3 regions of the Mesorhizobium sp. NBSH29 genome follow, and region 1 is predicted to be linked to each of the others. Evidence: predicted binding sites of a transcription regulator. Region 1 holds the regulator's gene; each other region holds the start of a gene.

Region 1 (3,281 bases):
TTGCAGTGAGCCCTGAAGTTATCCTGATGGACGAACCATGTTCGGCGCTTGATCCGATCGCCACAGCCAAGGTCGAGGAGTTGATCGATGAGTTGCGCGAGAATTATACGATCGTGATCGTCACCCACTCGATGCAGCAGGCGGCACGTGTGTCGCAGCGCACGGCAATGTTCCACATCGGCTATCTGGTCGAGGAGGGCGCGACGGAAAAAATGTTTACCAGCCCCGATGACAAGCGCACCCAGGACTACATCACCGGCCGGTTCGGCTAAGTCGACCAGCCCGCCAACCGATGACGAGGAGAACATGATGCGCGAACACACAGTGGCGTCGTTTGACGAAGAACTCGAAAACATCGACCGACTGATCCGCGATATGGGCGACCATGCGGGAAAGATGGTTCAATCGGCGACGCTGTCGTTACTGAGCACTGACAATGGTATGGCACAGCGGGTGATCTCCGACGATGCAATCATGGACGCCATGCAGCGTGAACTTGATGACAGCGCCATCACGCTGATCGCCAAGCGCCAGCCGATGGCGCAGGATCTGCGGGCGGTTCTCGGAGCAATCCGCATGGCCTCGGACCTCGAGCGGATCGGTGATCTCGCCAAGAATGTCGCCAAACGGGTCGGTGCGGTGGGCAAGGGCGTACCGCGCTCGCTGACGCATTCGATAGATTCGATGGCAAAAATGGTATTGCAGCAGGTGTTAAGTGTGGTCGACCGCTATGTCGCACGTGACGCTGAAGGCCTGAAGCCGATCCGGGCCGAGGACGAGAAGATTGACATCCAGTACACCTCGGTGTTCCGCGAACTGCTTACTTATATGATGGAAGACCCTCGCAATATCACCGCGTGCACGCATCTCCTTTTTTGCGCCAAGAACCTCGAGCGTATCGGCGATCATGTTACCAACATTGCCGAGAACGCGTATTATGTGATGACGGGCACCCAGTTGCCGCCGCATCGTCCGAAGCTGGACGAGACGTCGATGACGGTGGTTGCTGAATAACGTTCACAGGAACAGCCCGCATATGATTGCGCCGAAGATCATGGTCGTGGAGGACGAGGAGCCCCTCGGTGTGCTCCTGCGCTACAACCTCGAAGCCGAAGGATATCAGGTCGAGGTCGTCACCCGCGGTGACGAGGCGGAAATCCGGTTGCAGGAGAATGTTCCTGATCTGCTGGTGCTCGACTGGATGGTGCCCGCCGTATCGGGCATTGAGCTGTGCCGGCGCTTGAGGATGCGGCCTGAGACCGAGCGGCTGCCGATCATCATGCTCACCGCGCGCGGTGAAGAGAGCGACAGGGTGCGCGGGCTTTCAACCGGCGCTGACGACTACCTTGTCAAACCCTTCTCGACGCCGGAGTTTATCGCCCGCGTGCGTGCGTTGCTGCGTCGAGCCAAGCCGGAGGTGCTTTCCAGCGTGCTCAAGGTCGGCGACATCGTGCTCGACCGTGAATCGCACCGGGTATACCGCAAGAAGAGCGAGATTCGGCTTGGGCCGACCGAGTTCCGACTGCTCGAATTCATGATGCAGCATCCTGGCCGCGTTTTCTCGCGCAGCCAGTTGCTCGACAATGTCTGGGGTGAGACGATTTATATCGACGAGCGCACAGTCGACGTCCATGTCGGCCGGCTGCGTAAGGCGGTCAACAATGGCCGTATGCCGGATGTTATCCGCACCATCCGTGGCGCCGGCTACGCTATCCGCGAGGCATAATTTTCTGGAGAGGTTCTGAGCCCCAGACCTCTCCAGCTTTTTGCGTGTCCAACGCTTTTGGCCAGCGCACCTCTGTCACTCTCGCGAACCCTCGGCTGACTTCTGGTCAAGGCCCGGCGCGAAAATGTTCTGGTCGACGAATGTCAGAGCCCGCATCGCGCAACCTTCCCGAATAAGCGGCATCTCGTCGGGCTCGGTGTCGAACGAGATGGCTTTTGAGTGCTGGCCGCCGGCGGTGCGCGCGAGTGCTTCTCGGAGTGCGGGTTCAACAAGATCGAAAGCCAGCGCACCATGGCCAACAATAGCCACAGGCGCCGGATCGATCAGAGCAAACAGGCTGCCAAGCCCAAACCCAAGTGCTTCCCCGGCGCGGCGAAAGGCTTCGCGTTCGGCTCCGCCGCCGGCCCGGGCACGAGCGGCCAGCGCAATCATGTCGCTGTCTTTGATGTCGACCGGCAGTTCGTCTTCGCTTTGTTCGCAGGCTTTTCGCCAGATCGCATAATTGCCGGCATAGGCCTCGACGCAGCCGCGTCTGCCGCAGCGGCACAGAGCGCCATCCGGGCGGTGGACGAGATGGCCGAATTCGCCGCCGGAACTTTGCGTGCCGGTGAACAACTCGCCTTTCAACACCATACCCATGCCGATGCCATGCGACAGCAGGATCGCGATAAAGTCGTCGCGGTAGCGCTCGGGCTTGTGCCAGCGCAGGGCGACCGCGATCATGTTGCAGTCGTTCTCAACAGTTGCTGGGATGCCAAAGGCATCTTCAAGAATATCTGCGAAGGCGATACCGCTATGCGGGGTGATCGGCGACCATAGCATGGCGCGCGCGGCCGCATCGGTGGTACCTTGCACCGCAAGGGCAATGCGCGCAGCAGGCTTCACGCCGAATGGTCGTCCCGCAATCAGCCGCTGCACCATCGCCACCATATCGGCCACAAGGTCGGAACGCGACAGGGTCAGCGTCGGCAACCGTCGGGTCTCCTGCGCGATCACCTCGCCCGAATAATCAATTAGCGAGGCCGATAGCGCGTTCAGCGACAGCACTAAGGCAATCACCGAGGCGGCGTCGGGAGATAGCCCCAGCGCCACCTGCGGGCGGCCACGCCGTATCGTGCGCGGGTCGCTGGCCTTGGTCTCTATCAGTATCCCTTCGTCGATGAGATCAGCCGAAATTGCAGAAATTGTTGAATGGCTAAGGCCGGTTGCTGCGGCGATCTCGGTGCGCGACGGGGTGCGTTGCCGGCGAACGGACGCCATCACCATTGCCCGGTTGCGGCGCCGCAGATCGTCGTGACGGATTGCGACCGTCATGTTCCGGTATCCCTCCCATGTGTGTTGTCTCGGCTCTTCCACGCATTGTGGCATGGCGTCAACATTTTGCGTCCTGGAAATATCATTGACTCACATGCGGGGTTGAGTCATTTATTTTTTCGGAGCTCGAAAAAAAGTGCTCCGAACATCGTTGCAGCGCCTTACCGGCGCAGGGAGGAATTTCATGAACAAGTTCGCAGCCGCCATTCTGGCGGGCGTTGCCATGTCGCTTACGCTGCCC
Region 2 (3,281 bases), 170 kb from region 1:
ATGGCGAGGTCATGCCGGTCACCGCCATTGGTGACACGGTCAATACCGCCAGCCGGCTCGAGCTGGTGGCCAAGGAGTTCAATGCCGCGCTGGTCGTCTCCGAGCCGACTGCCATCCTGTCCGGTCTCGACCTTTCAGGGTTCGAACTGCGCAAGATAGACATTCGCGGCCGCGCCGAGCCACTTCATGTTCATGTAATCCCTGCCGGCAAGAACCTTTCTCTGCCCCGCACCCGTAAAAATACAGATGCCTGAAACGCAATCGGCGGCAGCACTATGCCGCCGCCGCCGCCGCCAATCGCATCGAAACGCTCTAGGCCGAACGCACCGGATCGAGCGTCACCTTGTAAAGCTCCACATCGTCGCGATCCATCAGCCGCACTGTCATCTGCTCGCTCGTTCCGTCAATATCGACCAAACCGAAAAACTGGAGCCCAGCTGAAGGCGGCAGGTTCTGGCCCTGCTCCTCGGTTGGGGCTTTCACAAATTTCAGCTCAGGCCCAAAGGTCGGATCAAGATCACCCGGCCCGAACGTGCCGGCATGCAACGGCCCGGACACGAACTCCCAGAACGGCTCGAAATCCTGGAACGCTGCTTTTTCAGGATTGTAATAATGCGCCGCCGTATAGTGCACATCGGCCGTCATCCATACAGTATTCTCAATCCCGGCATTCTTGATGTAGCGCAGCAGATCAGCAATTTCGAGTTCGCGGCCAGATGGCAAGCCAGCCTGCCCATTGGCGATAGCCTCAGCGCCCTTCTTGTTGGCACCATCGTTCCAAACCACAATGCCAAGCGGCATGTCAGACGCAATCACCTTCCATGTGGCGCGGCTGTTGGCCAGTTCGCGTTTCAGCCATTTGATCTGCTCTTCACCGGCAATGCGCGACTGATCGGTCATTTCCGTCTCGACAGCATCACCATTGGGCCCGCGATAGGCACGCAGATCGAGAAAGAACACATCGAGCAGCGGCCCATAAGCAATCTTGCGATAGACCCGGCCGGGCTCTTCCGGTGTGAAGCGAATGGGCGTCATTTCATGAAACGCCCGCGCCGCCCGCGATTGAAGCAGCGGCACAGACTTTTCCGTATAGCGATCATCCGCCGTCAGATCCTTGGAGGCCGACCAATTGTTCACCACCTCATGGTCGTCCCACTGGTAGAAGGTGGGCGTATGCTGGTTGAACGCCAGCACATGCTCGTCCATCAGATTATATTTCCACTGGCCGCGATATTCGGCCATCGTTTCGGCAACCTTGGACTTCTCCTCGCTCAGAACCTTGTTCACCCATTTGGTGCCGTCCTTGAGATCGACTTCCGCTTGCAGCGGGCCATCCGCATAAATGGTGTCGCCCGAATGCAGGAAGAAATCCGGCGTGTGCTTGGCCATGGTGGCGTAGGTATAAATACCCTTCTCATCAATGCCCCAGCCCTGCCCGACCGTATCGCCCGACCAGACAAAGCGGATATTGCGCTTGGAGGAAGGCGCGGTCTTGAAGCGCCCGATGATCGGCTCGGAAGTACTGTTGATGTCGGAAAGATCTGCCGCCACCATCCGGTAGAAAATATCCTGATCCGAAGACAGCCCGGCCAGAAGACGCTTTACCGTAAAATCGCTTTCCGGCACCGCATCCAGCGTCGGCAACCGCATCGCGTTCTTGAAACTCTCCGTCGTCGAAACCTCAAACGCCACCCGCGAAGGACGGTCCGTCCGTGTCCAGATCATGCCCGAAACAGAATCCACATCGCCCGATTGAACGCCATGCGTAAACTGCGGACGCGCATTGGCGCGCGAATAAAAAGGCATCGCAAGGCCAGACCCCGCCACAATACCGGCCGCACTGGCCGATGTCACAAAAGCGCGGCGTGTCAATTTCATGCGGGTCGTCATGGCTCTCTCCAGATGGCTGTGAACGTGGCGCGCACTTTCACCCAGCGAGGCGGCGTCTTGATCTCAGCAGCATGAATTTTTCTTGAAAGTTTGGTGACAGAGCGCATTTCCTCGCCCCGCTTGCGGGGAGAGGTGGCTTGGGCAAAACCCAAGACGGAGAGGGGCTGGCAACAGCGGAACGACGGCCAAAACAACGCCAGCGCCTCGTGGTTCGACAAGCTCACCATGAGGCTACTGGGACATCAGCGCCACGTGCGAAGAATTAAATCTGCGAGGGCTAAGTCTCCCCTCAAACCAACCCGCGCTTCACCATCATAGCATCCGGCGAAGGCATCTTGCCCCGGAACGCCGTATAAAGCGCTTCCGGGTCCGCCGTCCCGCCAGCCGCGTAAATGTGTTTCTTCAACCGCGCGGCTAATTCCGGGTCGAACGGGTCACCCGCTTCTTCAAACGCGCTGAAGGCATCGGCGTCCAGCACTTCCGACCACAGATAGGAATAATAGCCGGCTGAATATCCCTCGCCAGAAAACACATGCAGGAAATGCGGCGTGCGGTGGCGCATGATGATAGCGTCGGGCATTTCCATGCGGGCCAGTGTTTCGGCTTCAAACGCCACCGGATCGGCAGGCGCATCGGCGCGCGAATGATACTCCATGTCGATCAGCGCGGAGGAGGCAAATTCCACCGCGTTGAACCCGGCATCAAAGGTGCGCGCGGCCAGCATCTTGTCCACCAGCGCCTTGGGCATGGGCTGGCCGGTTTCATAATGCAGCGCATGCGCCGACAGAATTTCCGGCACCGTCAGCCAGTGCTCGAAAAGCTGCGAGGGCAGTTCCACGAAATCGCGCGAGACGGATGTGCCGGCAACGGATGGCCAGGTCACTTCCGTCAGCATGCCGTGCAGCGCATGACCAAATTCATGGAACAGCGTGCGGGCCTCATCCATCGAAAGCAGTGCCGGCTTGCCCGCCGAAGGTTTAGCAAAATTCATCACATTATAGATGATCGGCTTTGACCCCTCGCCAAGCGAGTAGCCGGATTTCAGCGCACTCATCCACGCGCCCGAACGCTTGGATGGCCGCGCAAAATAATCGGCAACAAACGTGCCCCGCTGGCTGCCATCTGCATTGTGCACGGCAAAAACCCGCGCATCCTTGTGCCATGTGGCTACGCCCTTCTGTTCTACAAAGGTCACGCCAAACAAGCGTGTTGCCACATCAAAGGCCGCATCCACGATGCGCTCAAGCTGCAGATAGGGTTTGAGCGCCGCCTCATCGAAATCAAATTTTTCAGCGCGCAGCTTTTCAGCGAAATGGCGCCAGTCCCAGCCGGCAATGGCGTGGTTGTAGCCCTCGGAAGTGGCAATGCGCTGCAGTTCCATCTGGTCGACG
Region 3 (3,281 bases), 170 kb from region 1:
TCCGCACAATATCGCGGATACCGGCTTCCAGAATGGCCGGATCGACCTTTGGCGTTTTTCCGCCAGAGCGCCCGATGATGAAATGCACCCTAGCCAGGCTGCCTTCCGGGAACGCCGGGTAGAAAGCGGACAGTCGCCCGTCGAACTGGGTCTTGAGGAAATAGCCGATCTTTTCGCGCACAATGGAATCGTAGCGGTCGCGCGGCACGAAAACGAGAACCGACACAAACCGATCGAACTGGTCAGCCCGAACCAGCGCCCGCACGCGCGGCCGTTCACCAAGCGCCAGAATGGCATCGGCATGGCGCTTGAGCGTGGGTACGCTGGTCTGAAACAGTTCGTCGCGTGGATAAGATTCCAGCACATTGATCAGCGCTTTGCCGGAATGGTCGCTTGGGTTCAGGCCCGACTGCTCGATCACGTCCTGTGTCTTGGAGCGCAGATAAGGGATTTTCAGCACCGAGCGCGTATACGCCGTCGACGTGAACAGCCCCACAATCCGCAGTTCGCCCGCCACTTGCCCCTTCTTGTCGAAGGTTTTTATACCGATATAGTCGAGATAGATGCGCCGGTGGACTGCCGATTTGGCATTCGCCTTGGTCACGATCAGCGGCTCGGGCCCATGCAGGAAGGCGCGGATCTCCGGCGTGGTGGAGACGGCCTCGGTGCCGCGCCGCAGCACCAATACGTCTGCGTCGGCTAGGATACCAAGACCCTTGGCGTCTGTGCGTTCCAGCGTACCGCTTTCCGCGCCACCCGAATATTCAAACTCGCGCATACCCAGGAAGGTGAAGTTGTTGTCGCGCAGCCATTCGAGGAAAGCCACCGCTTCGCTGACCCGCTCTTTGGCAAGCGGCGACTTTGCCGAGCGCAACTCGGAAATGGCCTGTTCAAGTCGGCCGAGCATCGGCTTCCAGTCGGCCACCGCCGCACGCACCTGCGAAAGGATGCGAGACAGACGTGTTTTCAGCGCCTCTGTCTGATCGGCTGACAGCGCCTCGACATGCGCCTGGATGACACTGACACGATCGCCGCCGCTCTTGGCATTGCTGGCATCACCCAGCACTTCCTCGACGCCGGATTTTGAATGCTTCACCAGCACCACGGGATGCGCCACAAAAGTCGGCTGTCCGGCCGTATCGGTGATCTCGCCAAGAATGGAATCGAACAGGAAGGGCATGTTGTCGTTGACGATCGTGATGATCGTGACCGGACGCCCGGCGCGCTCAACACCGGCCGCAGCATCAATAGCCACCACACTCTCGCCCTTGCGATGGCCAGCCAGCGCCTTGCGTGCATAGTCAGCCGCTTGCTCCAGCACATGTGCGTCATACGTGGCAATGTCTTCTGCCGGCGCCCGCGCCAGTAGAATTTCGGCAAAACTGCCAGTTGGGGTTTTATCGGCTCCGGCGCTGGCACCGCCGCTATCTTTGATTGACGTGCCGGATTTTCTGGCGGCCATGCTTTAATTCTCCCGGCGCGATGCTTTGCGACTATCGTATCAGATTAAGCGGTTTTGGCGACACGCGTTCAGTGCGGCACGTTTGCAATTTCTGATGAACGTCAGATGACGAACGCAAACGCGGCACGTTCCGCAGCGCCACGTTTGCGCATTGGCAGATACAAAAACCCCGGCCGGAGCCGGGGTTGAAAAATCAGGCAGCGCCTGCGGTCTTGGACGACTTTTCAAAACGCTTGCGCTCGTTCGGGTCGAGATAGAGCTTGCGCAGACGGATCGTCTTCGGTGTCACCTCAACCAGCTCGTCGTCCTGAATCCAGGCGAGAGCGCGTTCCAGCGTCATACGGATTGGCGGCGTCAGCTTGACGGCCTCATCCTTGCCGGCGGCGCGGATGTTGGTGAGTTTCTTGCCCTTCAGCACGTTGACCTCAAGATCGTTGTCGCGGCTGTGGATGCCGATGATCATGCCCTGATAGACCTTCACGCCGGCTTCGATGACCATCGGGCCACGATCTTCCAGGTTCCACATGGCGAAGGCAACAGCCTCGCCCATTTCGTTGGAGATCAAGACGCCATTGCTGCGGCCAGCCATATCGCCCTTGTAGGCCTGATAAGAGTGGAACAGCCGGTTCATCACCGCGGTGCCGCGCGTATCGGTCAGAAGCTCTGACTGATAGCCGATCAGGCCGCGCGTTGGCGCGTGGAATACGATGCGCTGACGGTTGCCGCCCGAAGGACGCAGCTCGACCATTTCGCCTTTGCGCTCCGACATTTTCTGCACAACGACGCCGGCATGTTCTTCATCGACGTCGATGACGACTTCCTCAACCGGCTCCAGCAGCTCGCCGTCTTCGCCCTTTTGCATCACCACACGCGGACGCGAAACGGCAAGCTCGAAGCCTTCGCGGCGCATTGTCTCGATCAGAACGGCAAGCTGCAACTCGCCGCGGCCCGACACGAAGAACGAATCCTTCTCGGTCGATTCCTCGATCTTCAGCGCCACATTGCCTTCGGCTTCGCGCAACAGACGGTCGCGGATGACACGGCTGGTCACCTTGTCGCCCTCGGTGCCGGCCAGCGGGCTGTCATTGACGATGAAGCTCATCGTCACGGTCGGTGGATCAATGGGCTGCGCGTGCAGCGGTTCGGTCACGGCAGGGTCGCAGAAGGTGTCGGCGACGGTGCCCTTTGAAAGACCGGCAATGGCCACGATGTCGCCTGCCTGCGCTTCTTCGATAGGCTGGCGCTCGAGGCCACGGAAAGCCAGGATTTTTGAGACGCGGCCGGTTTCCACCAGCGCCCCGTCATTATCCAGGACCTTGACCGGCATATTGGCCTTCAGCGTACCGCTTTCGATGCGGCCCGTGATGATGCGGCCCAGAAACGGGTTGGCCTCCAGCAAAGTGCCGATCATGCGGAACGGGCCAGGGTGCACGGTTGGCGCCGGCACATGCTTGACGATAAGATCAAACAGCGGAGCAAGTTCCTGATCCTTCGGGCCTTCCGGGTTTTCAGAAACCCAGCCATCACGGCCTGAACCGTAGAGAATGGGGAAGTCGAGCTGTTCGTCGGTCGCGTCGAGCGCGGCGAAGAGGTCGAACACTTCATTGACGACTTCCACGTGGCGCGCATCCGGGCGGTCGATCTTGTTGATCACTACGATCGGGCGCAGGCCAACCTTGAGCGCCTTGCCGACCACGAACTTGGTCTGCGGCATCGGGCCTTCGGCAGCATCGACCAGAACAATGGCCGAATCCACCATCGAAAGAATGCGCTCGACTTCACCACCGAAGTCGGCGTGGCCTGGCGTGTCGACGATGTT

The links. Region 1 encodes PhoB, which activates phosphate uptake and scavenging genes when phosphate is short. Its sites were predicted from a motif close to TGTCATNNANCTGTCAT; they were not measured.
Region 2: a site for PhoB is predicted at 1,973-1,989, ahead of GA830_RS03320 (alkaline phosphatase D family protein). Genes of this name have one in related genera too.
Region 3: a site for PhoB is predicted at 1,557-1,573, ahead of GA830_RS03305 (NAD-glutamate dehydrogenase). Genes of this name have one in related genera too.

The regions. Positions count from the first base shown of each region.
Region 1 is NZ_CP045492.1:506,170-509,450, reverse strand. Features, by position in the region: gene pstB (phosphate ABC transporter ATP-binding protein PstB) at 1-272, shown strand, start outside; gene phoU (phosphate signaling complex protein PhoU) at 310-1,014, shown strand; gene phoB (phosphate regulon transcriptional regulator PhoB) at 1,037-1,726, shown strand; gene GA830_RS02480 (ROK family protein) at 1,802-3,040, opposite strand; gene xylF (D-xylose ABC transporter substrate-binding protein) at 3,225-3,281, shown strand, end outside.
Region 2 is NZ_CP045492.1:680,131-683,411, forward strand. Features, by position in the region: gene GA830_RS03315 (adenylate/guanylate cyclase domain-containing protein) at 1-254, shown strand, start outside; gene GA830_RS03320 (alkaline phosphatase D family protein) at 313-1,890, opposite strand; gene GA830_RS03325 (M3 family metallopeptidase) at 2,180-3,281, opposite strand, start outside.
Region 3 is NZ_CP045492.1:674,983-678,263, forward strand. Features, by position in the region: gene GA830_RS03305 (NAD-glutamate dehydrogenase) at 1-1,462, opposite strand, end outside; gene typA (translational GTPase TypA) at 1,656-3,281, opposite strand, start outside.